2 regions of the Clostridium fermenticellae genome follow, and region 1 is predicted to be linked to the other one. Evidence: riboswitches for the same ligand, from Rfam matches in the RefSeq annotation. Region 1 holds a riboswitch; the other holds the start of a gene.

Region 1 (9,475 bases):
AAAGACTTAAGCAGTCTGAGGAAAGAGTCTTTACTGGTGTTATAGCAGGTGCAGTTGGTACCTATGCATCTTTTGGAGAAAGGGGAATGGATGTTGAAAAATTAACACTTGGAAAACTTGGGCTTAATGTACCGCAAATTTGCTGGCATTCATCGCGTGATAGAATTTCTGAGTATGCAGACATAATAGAACTTATAAGTGGAACACTCGGAAAACTCGGAAATGAATTTTATAATTTGATGCGTACAGAGATAAATGAAATAGAAGAACCATTTTCAAAAGGGAAAATAGGTTCGTCGACTATGCCTCAGAAGCGTAATCCTGCTGCATTCGAAGGACTTTCGAGTCTGACAAGACCTATATTTCACAGTACATCGCTTATTCATGAATCCTTAATCGTTGAACATGAGAGAGATGCAGTATCATGGCGTGCCGAATGGATTGCATTACCAGAAATATGTATATATATATCATCGCAACTTGCTTCAGCTAAGGCTGTATTAAAGGGACTTGTTGTAAAACCAGAAAATATGCTTAAGAATTTGAATATGCAGGGTGGTCTCATAATGTCTGAGAGAATACTATTTGAACTGGGAAAAAAGCTTGGAAAACAAACTGCGCATCATCTTGTTTATGAAATGGCAATGGATTCATTTGAGAATAAGAAGCCATTTAAGGAAGTTTTAATGAATAATGTACAGGTTACGAGTATATTGTCAGAGGAAAAAATTGATGAATTACTTGATTCAAAAACTTATCTTGGCCTTGCAGTTCAAAAAGTGGACAAAGTTTTAGATGAAATAAAAAAATCTGGATTAGTTTGATTTTGACGGAGGTACTTATAATGACAGTAAGAATTAGAATGGCTGAATTGGAAGATGCAGAAAAATTGCTTGATATGGTTCTAAGAGCATACTTACCTATTCGAAAACTTGGAATAAATTTTGCAGCAGCTACTGCTGATATTAATTTGGCAAGGGATCATATAAAAAATAATATGGTTTATATAATGGAAGATGAGGGTAATTTTAAAGCAACGATAGCCTTGAGAATGCCATGGGGTAAAAATCCAGGACCAGCTGGCTTTCCGCATATAGGATGGTTTGCTGTAAATCCTGATATAGTGAGAAAAAATGTTGGATCCACATTACTTGACTTTGTTGAGCAAAAGATTATTGTGGGTAAATTAAAATCACCAGCTGTGACCCTTGGAACCGCAGAAAACCATCCGTGGCTTGTTGATATGTATGAGAAAAAAGGATATCAAAAAATAGGAAGAGCAGATCTTGGAAAAGGACATATAACAGTGTATTTAAGAAAGATATTAATGCCGGATTTATTTGAAAAATTAAAGGTTAAATAATATAGATTAATTGGAGGAATTATCATGAAAAAATTATATTTGATTATTATAGGAATTTTATTGATTGGATTGGTTGGATGTGGAAGCAGCACCAGCAGTAATAATTCATCGGATTCAAAGATCATTAAAGTAGGAACAACCGGTCAAAGTTTTCCTAATTCTTATAAGGATGGTGATAAGCTAACAGGCTTTGATGTTGAAGTTACAAATGAAATTGCTAAGAGATTAGGTTATAAAGTAGAATGGTCGGTATCTGATTTTACTGGAATAATGGGTCAGCTTGAAGCTGGAAAGATAGATACAGTTGCTAATGTTGTGGCTGTTACGGATCAACGTAAGCAAAAATATAATTTTACAGATGCATATTCTTATGCCGGAACACAAATTGTTACTAATAAAAATAGTGGCATAAATAGCTTAGAGGATCTTAAGGGAAAAACTGTAGGGGGAGTGCTTGGCTCTAACAATATAAAATCACTTGAAAAGTATAACAGCAGCAAAAATGCAGGAATTGAAATTAAAACGTACGAAGCACGCGAGGGAGTTGAAAATGATGTAGCTCAGAATCGTATTTCAGGTTATGTAAATTTGAAACCATCATTACTTGCAGCAATAAAGAAAAAGAATCTGCCATTGAAATTTGTAGGAGATCCAATTTATTATGATACAATAGCTTATCCGTTTCCTAAAAATGATAAGGGAAATGAATTTGTTAAAAAGTTTAATGAGGAAATTAAAAAGATGCGTGCAGACGGCACGTTAAAGAAGATTTCAGAAAAATATTTTAATGAAGATATAAGTGTAGAAAAGAAATAACTTGTATATATGGGAGTAATAATATGAATGACAATGTAAAATATATAGCGGATTTGTTTAAATCTATAATAAAGTATACACCTCTTGATGTATCAATAGCAATTCTTTCAATGGCATTTGCCGTTGTGATTGGACTTTTAATTGCACTTATAAGAAATAATAAAATACCAGTTTTATCACAGCTTGCGTCTTTTTATGTATTATTTTTTAGAGCAGTGCCAACGCTTGTAGAATTGTTTTTAATTTATTATGGGTTACCACAATTGTTTAAGAGTTTCTCAAGTATGAATGCATTTACAGCATCAATTATAGGACTTAGTTTAAAAGAATCTGCATATCTTGGAGAAATATTTAGGGCGGCATTAAATTCAGTTGACAAAGGACAGCTTGAAGCTTGTTTGGGTGTTGGCATAAGTAAATTTCAGGCTTATAGAAGAATAATAATTCCGCAGGCTGCATTAAATGCCCTGCCAGCTACAGGAAATACTTTTATCAGCTTGATAAAGGAGACATCTCTTGTATTTACACTAGGAGTTACAGAGTTATTTGCACAAGGTAAAATACTTGCAGCAGCTTCTATGAATTTTTTTCAGACTTATCTGGTTGTAGCAATAATATACTGTTTGCTAGTTGGAATAGCTTCTATTTTTCTAAGGTTTATAGAGAGAAGACTGAGCCGCCCGTATATGATGGTTTAAGGAGTGTTTAAAAATGATAAAAGTGACAAATCTTCATAAGAATTTTGGAGAGTTTACTGCTCTAAATAGTGTTAGCTTAGAAGTAAATGATGGTGAGGTAGTGGCAGTAATAGGGCCTTCTGGGTCAGGGAAATCTACATTACTGCGATGCTTAAATTTACTTGAACAGCCTGATGATGGAATTATTGAGATAGGAGATGTAAGATTTGATGTAAAAAATCATACTAAAAAGGATGTTAAGCTTTTAAGAGACAAAACGGCAATGGTTTTTCAGCATTATAATCTTTTCAAGAATAAGACTGTTTTGGAAAATGTGACAGAAGCTCTTATTTTAAATAAGAAAATGAAATCTAAAGATGCAAAGGAGTTTGCAAGAAAATTTCTTAAAATGGTTAATATTTTAGATAAAGCAGATAAATATCCGGTAACATTATCTGGAGGACAGCAGCAAAGAGTGAGTATCGCAAGGGCTCTTGCTGTTAGTCCATATGCCATTTTACTTGATGAACCTACATCAGCCTTGGATCCAGAGTTAGTATCCGAGGTTCTAGAAGTAATTAAATCAATTGCAGAAAAAAATACAACAATGATTATAGTAACGCATGAAATGAAATTTGCACAAGAGGTTGCAGATAAAGTAGTTTTCATGGTAAATGGAAATATAATAGAAGAGGGAACTTCAAAAGAAGTATTTGGATCCCCGAAAAATGAACGAGCTAAACAATTTTTAAGTAAATTGGACAAAGATTGAAGGAAGAAGGGATAAAACTATGATTGTAGAAAAGGATGAGAGCGAATTTCTTAATAAGTTAATTCAATATAGAAGAGAACTTCATAAGTATCCGGAATTGTCAATGAAGGAATTTGAAACTACAAAACGTATTAAAAAGTGGCTCAAAGAAAATAATATAGAAATAATAGATTTACCATTAAAAGTTGGTGTGGTGGCTCAAATAAAAGGTAAGTATGAAGGGAAAACGATAGCGTTGAGAGCAGATATTGATGCACTTCCTATTAACGAGGAAACTGGATTTGATTTTTCATCTGTAAATTCTGGTGTTATGCATGCTTGTGGACATGATTTCCATATGGCATCCATACTTGGAGCTGCTATTATTTTAAATGAGAAGAAATCTGAATTACATGGTACAGTTCGCATAATTTTTCAACCGGCTGAAGAAATCGCACAGGGGGCAAAATTTGTATATGAACATGGAGTATTGGATGGTGTGGATGCTATATTTGGAATGCATAATAGACCGGATCTCGAAGTTGGAACTATAGGAGTAAAGGATGGACCATTAATGGCAAGTGTGGACAGATTTGAAATTGATGTTATTGGTCTTGGCGGACATGCTGGAATGCCGCATGATTGCATTGATCCAATAGTTGTATCAAGTCAGATAGTTTCAGCAATGCAGGCAATTGTAAGCAGAAATTTAAATCCATTTGACAATGCGGTCATAAGTGTAACACGACTCCAATCAGGGAATACATGGAATGTAATTCCTGATAAAGCTGAATTAGAAGGTACAGTCAGGACATTTCAAAATGATATGCGTGAGAAGATAAAAGACCTAATGAAACGTACAGCAGAGGGAATAGCAAAGGCATATGGTGCAAAGATAAAATTCAGATGGTTTTCTTATTTGCCTGTTGTAGATAATGACCCTCAATTTGAAGGCATTGCCCGTGAATCAGCAGAAGAACTTGGGTATAAAACAGTTTATGCAGAGCGCAATCTTGGTGGAGAGGACTTTGCATTTTATCAGGAAAAAATACCAGGATTTTTTGTCTGGGTAGGTGTTCAAGGAAGTGAAGAATGGCATCAACCTTCGTATAACTTGAAGGAAGAAGCGTTGACTGTAGCAGCAAATTATTTCTCTAATTTAGCAATCAAGGTGCTTGATAAATGGAATCTGACAAAAATCAGTTGACAAGATCTAATAAGTGATTTATAGTAAAGTTGAAGTCAATAATAAAATTTAATATTGTAACTTTCAGGGCAGGGTGAAATTCCCGATCGGCGGTAAAGTCCGCAAGCTTGTTTAAAGCATGAACTGGTTAAATTCCGGTACCGACAGTAAAGTCTGGATGGAAGAAAGTAGGTTAGTAGTTAAGGTATCTTAGCCTTATTTTACTATTTTTGTAGTTTATAAAAGCCCTTGAAGTTTTTTCTTCAAGGGCTTATTTTATTGAATCGGCGCTGATTTAAAATATATTTATGAGAAGGTATGTATATTGGATGTAGAAAAAAATAAATTAGATGTGTATTATATGAGAAAAGCTCTTGAACTAGCAAAGAAAGGATATGGAAAGGTGTCACCAAATCCAGTTGTTGGTGCTGTTATTGTCAAAGGCGGTAAGATAATTGGACAAGGATATCATAAATTTTATGGCGGTCCTCATGCGGAGGTATATGCATTAAAAGAAGCTGGAGACAATGCAAAGGGTGCTGTAATATATGTAACGCTTGAGCCATGTTCACACTATGGTAAAACTCCACCTTGTGCAGAAGCTCTCTTGAGAGCTGGAATAAAGAAGGCAGTTATAGCAATGTCTGATCCCAATCCTCTGGTTTCAGGGGGAGGAATTGAAATTTTGCAGAATGACGGTATAGAAGTTGAAGTTGGATTGCTTGAAGATGAAGCCAGGGATATGAATAAGGTATTTCTAAAATATATAACGACAAAATCCCCTTTTGTAATACTAAAATGGGCAATGACTTTAGACGGCAAAATAGCTACAGTTAAAGGGGAATCTAAGTGGATAACCTCCACAGAAACAAGGTATTATGTACACCAAATTAGAAATAAAGTTATGGGAATAATGGTTGGAATAAATACTGTTAAAAAAGATAATCCACTTTTGACAACAAGACTAGATAAAGAAGGTATAAGTCCTAAGGCTATCATACTTGATTCTAAACTTAAAATATCATTAGATTCTAAAATCTTAAGAACAATTAATGAAAGAGAAGTAATAATAGCTTGCACTCAAAATATTGATTATAAGAAAAAATTAGAATTAGAGAAAATGGGGGTTAGTCTTATAATAATTCCTGAAGATGATTTCGGTAGAGTTGATTTAAGCTGTCTGATTAAAAAACTTGGCGATTATGGAATCGATAGTATTTTAATAGAAGGAGGAAGCGAGGTTAGTTTTTCTGCGATAAACTCCGGAGCTGTAGATGAGGTTATTTGTTTTATATCACCTAAAATTTTTGGAGGGGATAAGGCCAAAACTCCAGTAGGTGGAAGTGGGTTTAGTAAAATTATAGAATCTAAAAAACTGAAAAGATTGAAGATTGAAAAAATTTCTGAAGATATAATGATAACAGGATATTTATAGTTCTTGTGTAGAGAAGAGGCGGTGAGTGACTTGTTTACAGGTCTTATAGAGGAAATTGGAGAAGTAAGCGGTGTTTTTAATGGGACAAAATCGGCACGGATAGTTATAAATGCAAATAAAATCTTACATGACATTAAAGTTGGTGACAGTATTGCTGTGAATGGAGTCTGCCTTACAGTTACAGATTTTTCTCTTAATAAATTTTCTGCAGATGTAATGCCTGAGACTTTGAGAAAAAGCAGCCTTGGAAAATTAAAAATCGGAAGTAAGGTAAATCTTGAAAGAGCGATGGCTGCATGTGGTAGATTTGGCGGACATATTGTAAGTGGACATATAGATGGAACCGGAAAGGTATTAAGAATTGAGAAAGAGGATACAGCAATATGGATTAGTATAGGTGCAAGTTTAGATTTGCTTAAGTATATTGTCCTTAAAGGATCCATTACATTAGATGGTGTTAGTCTTACTGCAGCGTATGTAGATAAAAATTTGTTTAAGGTATCTATTATCCCACATACCAAAGAACAAACGACCCTTATTACAAAAAATATAGGGGATGAGCTTAATATAGAATGTGATGTTATAGCAAAATATATTGAAAAACTGATAAAGTTTGATGAAAAATCAACTGAAAATAATTTAAGCATAACAGAAGAGACTCTAATAAGAACAGGTTTTATTTAAAATTTTATTTAAAGATGGAGGAATTTAAAATGAGTTATAAATTTAATAGTATAGAGGAAGCTATAGTGGATATAAGGGAAGGTAAAATGGTGGTTGTAGTTGATGATGAGAATCGTGAAAATGAAGGAGATCTTATAATAGCAGCAGATAAGGTGACACATGAAAGTATAAATTTTATGTCTAAATATGCAAGAGGTCTTATATGTGTACCTATGGATGGAAAGAGACTTGAACATTTAGGAATAGAACATATGGTAGAGAAAAATACGGATAATTTTTGTACGGCATTTACTGTATCTGTTGATGCAGATAGTACTACAACAGGAATATCAGCATTTGATAGGGCACTTACAGTACAAAAATTGATTTCTGCAGATAGTAAGCCTCAGGATTTTAGAAAACCTGGACATATGTTTCCACTTAAGGCTAAAGAAGGTGGAGTGCTTGTAAGAACTGGACATACAGAAGCGGCAGTTGATCTTTCACGTTTAGCTGGATTATCACCTGCTGGTGTGATTTGTGAAATAATGAAATCAGATGGTACTATGGCAAGGGTTCCAGAATTAATGGAATTTGTGTGTGAACATGGTTTGAAGATAATTACTGTGGCAGATCTTGCTAAGTATAGAATTAGAACTGAAAAGCTTGTTAAAAAAGTAGTTGAAGCGAAGCTTCCAACCAAGTTTGGAGACTTTAAAATAATAGCTTATGAAAGTACTATAACACATGAGCAGCATATAGCTCTTGTAAAGGGTGATAAATTTTCTGAAGAAGATACACTTGTAAGAATACATTCAGAATGTTTTACAGGTGATGTATTGCATTCACTTAGATGTGATTGTGGTGATCAGCTTATAGCCTCATTAAAGCAAATAGATCAAGAGGGAAAAGGAGTATTACTTTATTTAGATCAAGAAGGAAGAGGGATAGGTCTTATAAACAAGCTTAAAGCTTATGTACTACAGGAACAGGGTATGGATACTGTTGAGGCAAATATAGCGCTTGGATTTAAGGCTGATCTTAGAGATTACAGCATAGCGTATCAAATCCTTAAAGATCTTGGGGTTACTAAGGTAAGACTTATGACTAATAACCCTAAAAAAATAATTGGACTTTCAAGATATGGAATTGATGTTACAGAAAGAGTACCTGTACAGGTTGAATATTCAAAGCAAAGCATCAATTATATGAAGACTAAAAAAGAAAAGATGGGGCACATATTGAGCATATGATATCCCAAATAAGATCATATTTACATGGAGGTATTTATTTATGAAAGTTTATGAAGGAAAATTAACAGCAGAAAATTTAAGGATTGGAATAGTTATTGCAAGATTTAATGAATTTATAAGTTCCAAACTTCTAGATGGAGCTTTAGATTGCCTTAGGAGACATGGCACTTTAGATGATAACATAGAAGTCAGCTGGGTACCCGGTGCTTTTGAAATTCCACTAACAGCGAAAAAGATGGCTGTAGCTAAGAAGTATGATGCAGTAATATGCTTGGGAGCGGTTATAAGAGGGGCAACACCTCATTTTGATTATGTTTCGAATGAAGTATCAAAAGGAGTTGCACAGGTTAGTCTTAATTCAGAAATACCTGTAATATTCAGCGTATTAACAACAGATAATATAGAACAAGCTATAGAAAGGGCAGGAACTAAATCCGGGAATAAAGGCTATGATGGTGCAATGGCAGCCATAGAAATGGCAAATTTATTAACTCAAATATAGAATTTCTAGTTTGCACTTAGCTTATATTTGCCTACATATAAGCCAATATGTAAGCTAGAAATTCTATGTAATATATTGTCTAAAAAGTTAGTTTACACTCCGGGATATGTTACCAAACTTCAGTACTTAAAATACTTTTAATAATTTTAAGGTCCGGTATTTTGAAAATCTAATAAACATTGATAAACTCGCTATGCTCAGACAGTATCAATGTTTATAGATTTTCTAAAATACTTCGCCAGGAATTATAGTAAAAGTATTTAATGTACTTTCATTTTGGTAACATATCTCTGCGCGTAAACTAACTTTTTAAGTAAAACCATACATAAAATTTCTAGTTCACAGATATTTAGCACTTAGATTCCAGTGAAAGATTTATTTTAGAGCAATAAGTTCATAGATTATCTCATACCATATAAAACTTTTACGGCAACGGCAAGTGACATTATTACAAAAATAGGTTTTATTACTTTTGAACCTTTTTTAAGTGCAAAGCCTGTTCCAAATTTTGCACCAATTATCATGCATATTGCGACAGGTATACCAATTTTAAAATACACCTGACCTTTAATTATAAAAAGTACGAGTGAGGTTATATTACTTGTAAAATTTAGAAACTTCGCATTCCCGGCTGCCCGCAGAAAATCAAATTTATATATACCTATTAGTCCGAAAATTAAAAATGAACCTGTACCTGGTCCGAAAAAACCATCATAAAATCCCAAACTAAATGCAAGGAAAATGCCTAAGAATAAATTCTTTTTATTTAAAGATTCAAATCTATCTTCAAGCCCGACTGTTTTTGAGAAGAAACTGTATACACCAACAA
Region 2 (9,475 bases), 430 kb from region 1:
AGGACTAAAGGTTGGTGTTATACTTCATGATTTGGATCAGAATCAAAGGCAGGAAGCTTATAAATGCGATATAACTTATGGAACCAATAGTGAATTTGGTTTTGATTACCTTAGAGATAATATGGTTATATATAAGGAAGAAAGAGTTCAAAGAGGGCTTAATTTTGCTATAGTCGATGAGGTTGACTCAATACTTATAGATGAGGCGAGAACTCCGCTTATAATTTCTGGTGAAGGAGAAAAATCAACAGAGTTTTATAAGATAGCAGACCACTTTGCAAAAACATTAACTGAAGAGGACGATTTTACAGTAGATGAAAAGGCTAATGCTGTAATGCTAACGGATGCAGGAATTAAAAAGGCAGAAGAGTTTTTTAAACTTGACAATTATGCTGATGCAAAAAATATGGAATTACAGCATCATGTAGTTCAAGCGCTAAAAGCCAATTATATAATGAAAAGAGATAAGGACTATATGGTAAAGAATGGTGAAGTCCTTATAGTTGATGAATTTACAGGAAGAATGATGGAAGGTAGAAGGTACAGTGACGGCCTCCATCAAGCAATAGAAGCAAAAGAGGGAGTCAAGGTAGAAAAGGAATCTAAAACACTTGCGACTATTACATATCAAAATTATTTTAGAATGTTTAATAAACTTTCAGGTATGACAGGTACTGCATTAACAGAGGAAAATGAATTTAGAGAAATATATGGGTTAGATGTAATTGTTATTCCTACTCATGAGCCTGTAATAAGACAGGATTTATCAGATATTGTATATAAAACGGCAAAGGGAAAATTTAATGCCATAGTTGAAGATATAGTTGAGACACATAAGAAAGGTCAACCAATGTTGGTTGGTACTGTAAGTATAGAAAAATCTGAATTACTTTCTGATATGTTAAAGAGAAAAGGAATTTCTCATCAAGTATTAAATGCTAAATTCCATGAGAAGGAAGCAGAAATAATATCCCATGCAGGAGAATTTGGTATGGTCACCATTGCAACAAATATGGCAGGACGTGGTACTGATATTAAGATTACTGATGATGTAGTAAAAGTAGGTGGCCTAAAAATCATAGGTACTGAAAGGCATGAATCAAGGAGAATCGATAATCAGTTAAGAGGACGTTCGGGACGTCAGGGAGATCCCGGTTCATCAAGATTCTATGTTTCTCTTGATGATGATCTTATGAGGATATTTGGTTCTGATAAGTTAAAGGATATAGTGCAAAAACTCGGACTTGGCGATGATGAGGCTATAGAGAGTAAAATGGTAAGCAGCGCTATAGAAAATGCACAGAAGAAAGTTGAAGGAAATAACTTTGATATAAGAAAAACAGTAGTGCAATATGATGATGTAATAAATAAACAAAGAGAAATAATATATAAACAGAGATCAGAAGTATTAGAAGGAATAGATTTAAAAGATCAGATACAGGAGATGATTAAAGGTTTAGTTTCCGATATAGTTAATTCTCATATATCTGGAGTCGAAGAAGAATTTGAAGATGAAATAAAAGATTTAGTAAAATATATGGAAGAAGTTTTCGTTGAAAAAGATAGTGTATCTGCTGATGAACTTATGAATTTGTCCAATGAGGAGATAATTGATAAATACGTTGAAATTGGTGAGAAGATATATGCACAAAAAGAAGAAGAATTTACTTCTGAACAAATGAGGGAAATTGAGAGGGTTATCCTTCTAAGAGTTGTTGATACAAGATGGATGGATCACATAGATGATATGGAACATCTAAAGAGATCTATAGGCCTTGCTGCATATAAACAACAGGATCCGACTCAGGCTTATCAATTTGAAGGCAGCCAGATGTTTGATGAGATGATATATAATATAAGGCTTGATACTATAAAATATTTACTTCATGTTCAAATGCAGAAGGTACCTGAGAGAGAAAGAATTGTTAAAGAAACTTATACAAACCAAAGTGATGGAGATACCACAAAAAAGCAGCCTATAAGAAAAAAGAAGACAGTAGGAAGAAATGATCCTTGTCCATGTGGAAGTGGAAAGAAATATAAAAATTGCTGCGGAAGATTTGAGTAAGGAAGTGTTTGTATGGTAATACAGCTTGAAGAGATTTTGAATTCGCTGTCGGATATGGGTGAAATCATGAATGAAATAAGGGATTCACTTTGACATAGAATCCCTTGAAATCAAAATAGAAGAGCTTCAAGAAAGGATGCAGGAGGTAGATTTTTGGCAGGATGCGGATAATGCGCAGAAGATTTCCTCTGAAGAGAAGCTCTTTGAAGATAGAATAGAGAAATATAATTCTTTGAAAGATAGAATAGAAGATGCTAAAGATTTGGCTGAGATGGCATTTGGAGAAGACGATGTATCGGCTCAAAAAGATATATTAAAGGAAGTTAATGATATAAAATCTGAAATGGAGAAATTCCAAATTGAAATTTTATTATCCGGAAAATATGACAAAAATAATGCAATTATGAATCTCCATGTTGGTGTAGGAGGTACAGACGCACAGGATTGGACTCAAATGTTATTTAGAATGTATACAAAATGGATTGAAAAGAAAGGCTATGGGGCAGAAATAGTAGATAGTTTGCCCGCAGACGATGCTGGGATAAAAAGTGTAACGCTTAAGGTTACTGGAGAATTTGCATATGGATATTTAAAAGCTGAAAAAGGAATACACAGACTAGTTAGAATTTCTCCATTCAATGCAAATGGAAAAAGACAAACCTCATTTGCCTCGGTGGAAGTGCTGCCTGAACTTACGAAAAATCAAGATATTTTTATAAGACCTGAGGATATAAAGGTGGATACTTATAGATCAAGTGGTGCAGGTGGTCAGCATGTTAATAAAACTGAATCTGCAATCAGAATAACTCATATACCCACAGGTATAATAGTACAGTGCCAAAATGAAAGAAGCCAGCACCATAATAAGGAACAGGCGCTTAGAATGCTTAAGGCAAAACTTGTAGAATTAAAAGAAAGACTTCATAAAGAAAAGATAGAAGATTTGGCAGGAGAGCTTAAAGACATGGGATGGGGAAGCCAGATAAGATCTTATGTATTTCATCCTTATAATCTTGTTAAAGATCATAGGACAGGAATGGAAACAAGCAATATAAATTCTGTTATGGATGGAGAAATTGATGAGTTTATAAATGCTTATCTAAAACAAGAGGCAAAATAGAATATATGAATTAAATATAGGGCTTAACTTAAGCTCTATATTTAGTTTAGTTTGATTTAAAAAGTAATTTTAAAAATATTATTGAGGTTAATATAGAAACACATAATATCTGCTTGTAGTATACGAGCATAATATTATTAGGAAATGCATAATGTATGATCTCCGGATTCATTACTTTAAAGCATCTATCAATTGATTTTATATCTATTAAATTGGACTTATCATATAATGTGTGAATTCTTGAAGCATCACTGTCACTTAGAGTTACCGCGGATATATTATTTTTTCTAAAAAATTCATGATCACTTGAATCTTCAAATAAATAACTAAAATTTATATTATATTTTTGACAGATAGATGAAATCTCGTGTATTAGCCTTGTTTTATTTGAATCCTTTTTACCGCCCATTATATAGATTGGTTTTGAAAAATTGCCGCCTATCATATCGAAGTTAAATACAGTACTGTCTTTTATATTGTTAAGATTTTTTAAGACAAATGCTTTAGAACCAAGGCAGCCAAATTCTTCTGCATTGAAACCGACTAATATTATATTTCTATCAGGCGTGCCTAAAGAAGTAATATATTTGCCAAGTTCCAGCATAAATGATATTCCAGAAGCGTTATCAAGGGCTCCATTATATATATTATTACTAAGATCACTGCCCACATGATCAAAGTGTGCACACAGTATAAGAGGAGGTTTATTTGGATGAATACCTCTTATAGTGCCAATTACATTATTTAAAGAAGTTTGTTTTGATTCAAAGGGTATATAACAATCTATATTAAAACCATTATTCAAGTATTTTCTCATATCTATTAATGTATTTTTGGTAACCATTATATACATGCTTACTGCAGTATTGCTTACAAAAGAACTTCTAAATGTAAGTTTATTATCTTCTGGTGTATAAAATAAGAAATGGTCATCTCCATTAAATACATTCAAATATGAACCTAATATACTTGATGCATTTTTTTTGCTGAAGTTTATCCTGTTACATCTGAAATTTATTAGATCTTCTTTAAAGTCGATGGAATATCTATAATTTTTTACAATGAATCCATTACTGTCTGTAACCCTTAGGTATGGATTTCCGTCCAGTCTATGAGGATACATAGTATTAAATGCTTCAAAGTAACTTCCACTGTAAGGCATTATATTGTTTTTTTTAAAATAGTCTCTTATATAAAGAGAAACTTCTGCATTTTCTAGTGTTCCACCCAGTCTTCCTTTAAAATTATCACTAGAAAGGTAATTTATGTTTTGCTTTACTGAACCAGAATTAAATTGATGTACTGATAAACATAGACTTAAACTTAAGTTTAATATTAGTAGAGACAAAACTGTAGAAAATAAAATTAAGTTTTTTTTCATATCTAAAATTTCCTTTTTTCATTTATTGAATTATACTTTTATATATATTAGATGTGAAAAACTTATATAACCTATAAAATTTAGGAGGTAAATATGAATAACATAATTGATAAACTCTCAGAGGAATTTAAACTTAATAAAAAATACACGAAAAATATAGTTGAATTATTAGATAGCGGAAATACTGTTCCATTCATTGCTAGATACAGAAAGGAAATGACAGGTTCCATAAGTGATATCGTACTTCGAAATTTATTTGAAAGGCTTACTTATCTTAGAAATTTAGAATCTAGAAAAGAAGATGTTATAAGATTAATAGATGAACAAGAAAAATTAACGCAGGATTTAGAAAATGATATACTTAAATGTGATACTTTAACTGAAGTTGAAGATATATATAGACCATATAAACCAAAGAAGAGAACAAGAGCCACTATTGCTGAAGGAAAAGGACTTAAACCTTTATCTGATATAATATGGTGTGGAAATTTTAAAGATGACATAAGAAAATATGCATTACAGTTTGTAGATGAAGAAAAGAAAGTAAGATCTGCAGAAGAAGCAATTTACGGGGCCGTGGATATAATAAGTGAAAAAATATCTGATAATGCGGAATATAGAAAATGGATAAGAAGGTTTGTTAATCAAAATGGAATAATTGAGACCAGGGGTGATAGTAAAGAATCTACAACTTATGAGGTCTATTACGATTATAAAGAGGCAGTAAAAAATATTCCAGCGCATAGAATTTTAGCTATAAATAGAGGAGAAAGAGAAAAAATTCTATCTGTAAAAATAACTTGTAATCTAGATAGTATAATAGAATATTTGAAATCAAGGTGTATGAAGGACAATAAAATTACAGATACTTATATAGAAGAAAGTATAAAGGATTCACTCAAAAGGCTTATATATCCATCTATAGAGAGGGAAATAAGATCAGAGCTTACAGAAAAGGGTGAAGAAGGAGCTATAAGAATATTTAGTGAAAATCTAAAAGCTCTTTTGATGCAGCCACCTATAAAAGATAAGGTTGTGCTTGGATATGACCCTGGATTTAGAACAGGCTGTAAAATAGCAGTACTTGATGATACAGGTAAACTATTAGATACTGCTACTGTTTATGCAACAGCACCACAGAATGATGTCGAGGGCTCAATAAAGAAATTAAAAGAGCTTATTTATAAATATAATGTGGATGTAATATCGCTCGGAAATGGTACGGCAAGTAGGGAATCGGAAGAAGTTATAATGAGATTAATAGAGGAAGTTAAAAAAGAAAAGGGAAGAGAGTTATACTATGTTATAGTGTCTGAAGCTGGAGCATCTGTATATTCAGCATCTGAACTTGCAACTGAAGAGTATCCTGATATAAACGTATCCTTAAGGGGGGCTATATCAATAGCTAGAAGACTACAGGATCCATTGTCTGAACTTGTTAAAATAGATCCTAAATCTATAGGAGTAGGACAATATCAGCATGATGTATCCGAGAAAAACTTGGATGAATCGTTAAAAGGTGTTGTAGAAGATTGTGTTAACAGTGTGGGTGTTGATTTAAATATAGCGACGCCATCTCTCTTATCATATATTTCTGGTATAAATGCAGCAATAGCTAAGAATATAGTCGCATATAGGGAAGAAAATGGTAAGTTTAAAAACAGAAAAGAACTTTTAAAGGTTAAGAGATTAGGTCAAAAGGCATTTGAGCAATGTGCAGGATTTTTAAGAGTCATGGAAAGCATTGATCCCCTTGATAATACATCTGTACATCCAGAATCTTATGAAGCAACTAAAAAGCTGCTAAAAATATTAGATTACAGTATTGAGAGTTTAAAAAACAATAATCTTAAAGATATAGATGATAAGGTTAGAGATATGGGTATAGAAAGCTTATCTAAGGATCTGGGTATAGGAATTCCTACTCTTAGGGATATAATAAGAGAAATAAAAAAACCTGGAAGAGATCCAAGAGATGAAATGCCTAAACCAATATTTAAGACTGGAATTATTGATATAAATCAACTCAAACCGGGTATGTCATTAATGGGCACAGTTAGAAATGTTGCGGATTTTGGGGCATTTGTAGATATAGGAGTTCACCAGGATGGATTAGTTCATATAAGCCAACTTTCAGACAAATTTGTTAAACATCCGCTTGATGTAGTCAAAGTTGGAGATATAGTTAATGTAACTATAATTGATGTTGATATTAAGAGGAAAAGAATATCTTTAAGTATGAAAAATTAATAATTATAGACTATTGTCTATTATACCATATTGAATTTTTAGAAAGCTTGTATTATAATAGATTCATAAAAGTTAATAGTTTTTGATCTTCGGGGCGGGGTGAAAGTCCCCACCGGCGGTAAAGCCCGCGAGCCTTAAATGAGGTATGATTTGGTGAAATTCCAAAGCCGACAGTAAAGTCTGGATGGAAGAAGGATGAGTATATATATGTTTGTTTGCCCTGACTTAAATTCTAGTCAGGGCATTATTTATACTGCCACCTTCTAGTAGTATTAAAATTTTTTTATTTATAATACGCAGAATAAAAGATCAAATTTATTGCAAAATTATATTTATTGGAGGGTGTAAAATGAAAAGAGATAAGTTAAACAGGCTTGTAAAAATATCGCTGCTTAGTGTAATTGGTTTTATATTAATGTTTATAGAAGTGGCTATACCGATCTTCCCATCATTTCTTCAGATGGATATAAGTGATTTGCCAGCTTTGATTGGTTCCTTTGCTCTTGGTCCTTCAGCTGGTGTGGCAATAGAACTAGTTAAGAATATTCTTCATGGAGTCTTTGATGGCAAAACGGCATTCATTGGAGAACTTGCTAATTTTTTAGTCGGTTCTGTGTTAGTATTTACAGCGGGATATATATATAAAATGAAAAAGAGTAAAAAAACAGCAGTATATGGTTTGATTTCAGGTTCACTTCTTATGACAATTGCAGCGAGTATACTTAATTATGTAATATTTTTGCCTTTGTATGAAAAGGTACTTAATTTTCCTATAAGTGCGATAATAGCTATGACGAGCAAGATAAATCCAGCTGTAACAGATTTAAACGGTGTTATAGTATGGGCAATAGCTCCATTTAACTTGATAAAGGGTGTAATACTGTTAGTACTTACTATGGTTGTCTATAAGAGTGTGTCACCTATATTACATGATGAAAGCACAAAGGAACTTGTTAAGAATAACTAATTTTTAAAAAACACTAATTAGGATGTTTTCAGATTTTCTTAGTAAGAGTAATTTGAAAATATCCTATTTTTATTAGAAAATAATATGTATAATATATGAATTCAATATATCCATAAACGATAATATATAGAGTTATAAGTGAAATTGTAAGGTTGGAGTTGATAGATATGTCCGGAATATGGAACGTAAGTGGAGCCTATGACATAAATACCAGAAGGCTTTTTAAGAATTTGACATTTGAAGTTGGACAGAATTTTTTGGCACGGGTAGTAGATGTAAAAAGGTTAGAGGGAGATGTACTTTTAAAACTTCTTGATGGATGGAAGTTTTCTGCGAAACTTGAAAATAATTTAGATAAGCTCCCGGATGGTTTAATAAAATTTCAGGTTGAGGGTTATGAAGATGGACAAATTAAATTAAAAATAGTTGCTGATTCTAAGGATTCCTCAAGTGAAAGCAGCATAAATGAATCCCTTGATTTTATATTTTCAAAATCTGATATGAATATTACAAAAGATGATTATAAGGTATTTTATAAAATGGTAAAACATGATATACCTCTTACTAAGGATAATATATCATATATGAAAACATTTACGGATTTTATTGATAAATTAAATGACAGTCCGAAGCAGGCTGATAATTTTATAAATAACTATATAAGGAGTAAAAATGTACCGGAAAATAGTAATGGGGCGAAAGTAATAGAAACTGAACTTAAAAGCTTTTTTAGTGAGCTTAAGAATTTATCGGCAGATGAAATTCTAACTTTTATGGAAAATAAGATAGATTTAACTAAGGAAAATATAAAAAGCTTTAATGAAGTTTTTAAAGGGTCACTTAAGATATATAATAATGCTGAGGATATAAATAATTCTATAAATCATGAAAGCATTAATGTTAATAATGCAAAAGAAACTTCTTTTTTAGGAAAAAATATAAACATAATATCAGGCAAGGAAGAAGAAAAATATTATCAAGAAGGAGAAGATATTAGTAAGACGGAATTATTAGGACGAAATTCCGGTAAGGAAAATGTACAAACTAATATTTTTAAAAATACACTAAAAGAAGGGGAGCAAGATATCATTTCTGAAAGTAATAAAAATGTCCAAAGCGAAGTGTCTGCTTCTATTGATGATACTAAATTGGAAGAAAAGACTCAGGACATTAGTTTTAAAGATAAATCAGAAATTGTAGAGAATGAATCTTCAGTTATATTTAAGAATATTAATTCTAGTGGGCAGAAAAGTGTAAAGCCTAGCATTACTAATATAGATATATTGGCTGATAAAGTAAAACAGCAGATAAATGAAAAAACTGAGAATATAAAGGATATAATAAAAACTGTTATAGATCAAAACAATGATGGAGATTTGGGGAATTATAATAATATAACTAATGTTTTGAATAAGAATATCAATGACTTTAAAGTGTTTAATACAGTTTCAAACCAATATTATTATATGGATCTTCCATTGAATATAGATAATCATGAATATAATTTTAAACTTATGATAAAAGATAACAGAAGAGATAGTAAAAAGCTAGACTCTACCGATTTGAAGATAGCAGCATCAGTAAATACTCAAAATATCGGGATTGTAGATGCTTATATTATCGTAAATGGATTAAACATGAAGGTTGATATAAAATGTGATTCTGACTGGGTCAGGTTCCTAAATAAGG

The links. Region 1 has a riboswitch for FMN ahead of ribD (bifunctional diaminohydroxyphosphoribosylaminopyrimidine deaminase/5-amino-6-(5-phosphoribosylamino)uracil reductase RibD). Riboswitches for the same ligand answer to the same signal wherever they lie in the genome.
Region 2: linked by a shared signal. The riboswitch ahead of D4Z93_RS12360 (ECF transporter S component) and the one ahead of ribD (bifunctional diaminohydroxyphosphoribosylaminopyrimidine deaminase/5-amino-6-(5-phosphoribosylamino)uracil reductase RibD) in region 1 are both predicted to bind FMN.

Annotation. Positions count from the first base shown of each region.
Region 1 is NZ_CP032416.1:2,256,400-2,265,874, reverse strand. It holds gene purB (adenylosuccinate lyase) at 1-824, shown strand, start outside; gene D4Z93_RS10545 (GNAT family N-acetyltransferase) at 845-1,363, shown strand; gene D4Z93_RS10540 (amino acid ABC transporter substrate-binding protein) at 1,388-2,179, shown strand; gene D4Z93_RS10535 (amino acid ABC transporter permease) at 2,203-2,877, shown strand; gene D4Z93_RS10530 (amino acid ABC transporter ATP-binding protein) at 2,891-3,628, shown strand; gene D4Z93_RS10525 (M20 peptidase aminoacylase family protein) at 3,648-4,814, shown strand; FMN riboswitch at 4,870-4,987, shown strand; gene ribD (bifunctional diaminohydroxyphosphoribosylaminopyrimidine deaminase/5-amino-6-(5-phosphoribosylamino)uracil reductase RibD) at 5,155-6,228, shown strand; gene ribE (riboflavin synthase) at 6,259-6,912, shown strand; gene D4Z93_RS10510 (bifunctional 3,4-dihydroxy-2-butanone-4-phosphate synthase/GTP cyclohydrolase II) at 6,942-8,144, shown strand; gene ribH (6,7-dimethyl-8-ribityllumazine synthase) at 8,185-8,646, shown strand; gene D4Z93_RS10500 (TSUP family transporter) at 9,048-9,475, opposite strand, start outside.
Region 2 is NZ_CP032416.1:2,682,843-2,692,317, reverse strand. It holds gene secA (preprotein translocase subunit SecA) at 1-2,068, shown strand, start outside; one part of gene prfB (peptide chain release factor 2) at 2,081-2,146, shown strand; one part of gene prfB (peptide chain release factor 2) at 2,148-3,188, shown strand; gene D4Z93_RS12370 (M28 family metallopeptidase) at 3,235-4,569, opposite strand; gene D4Z93_RS12365 (Tex family protein) at 4,663-6,819, shown strand; FMN riboswitch at 6,901-7,019, shown strand; gene D4Z93_RS12360 (ECF transporter S component) at 7,169-7,786, shown strand; gene D4Z93_RS12355 (hypothetical protein) at 7,954-9,475, shown strand, end outside.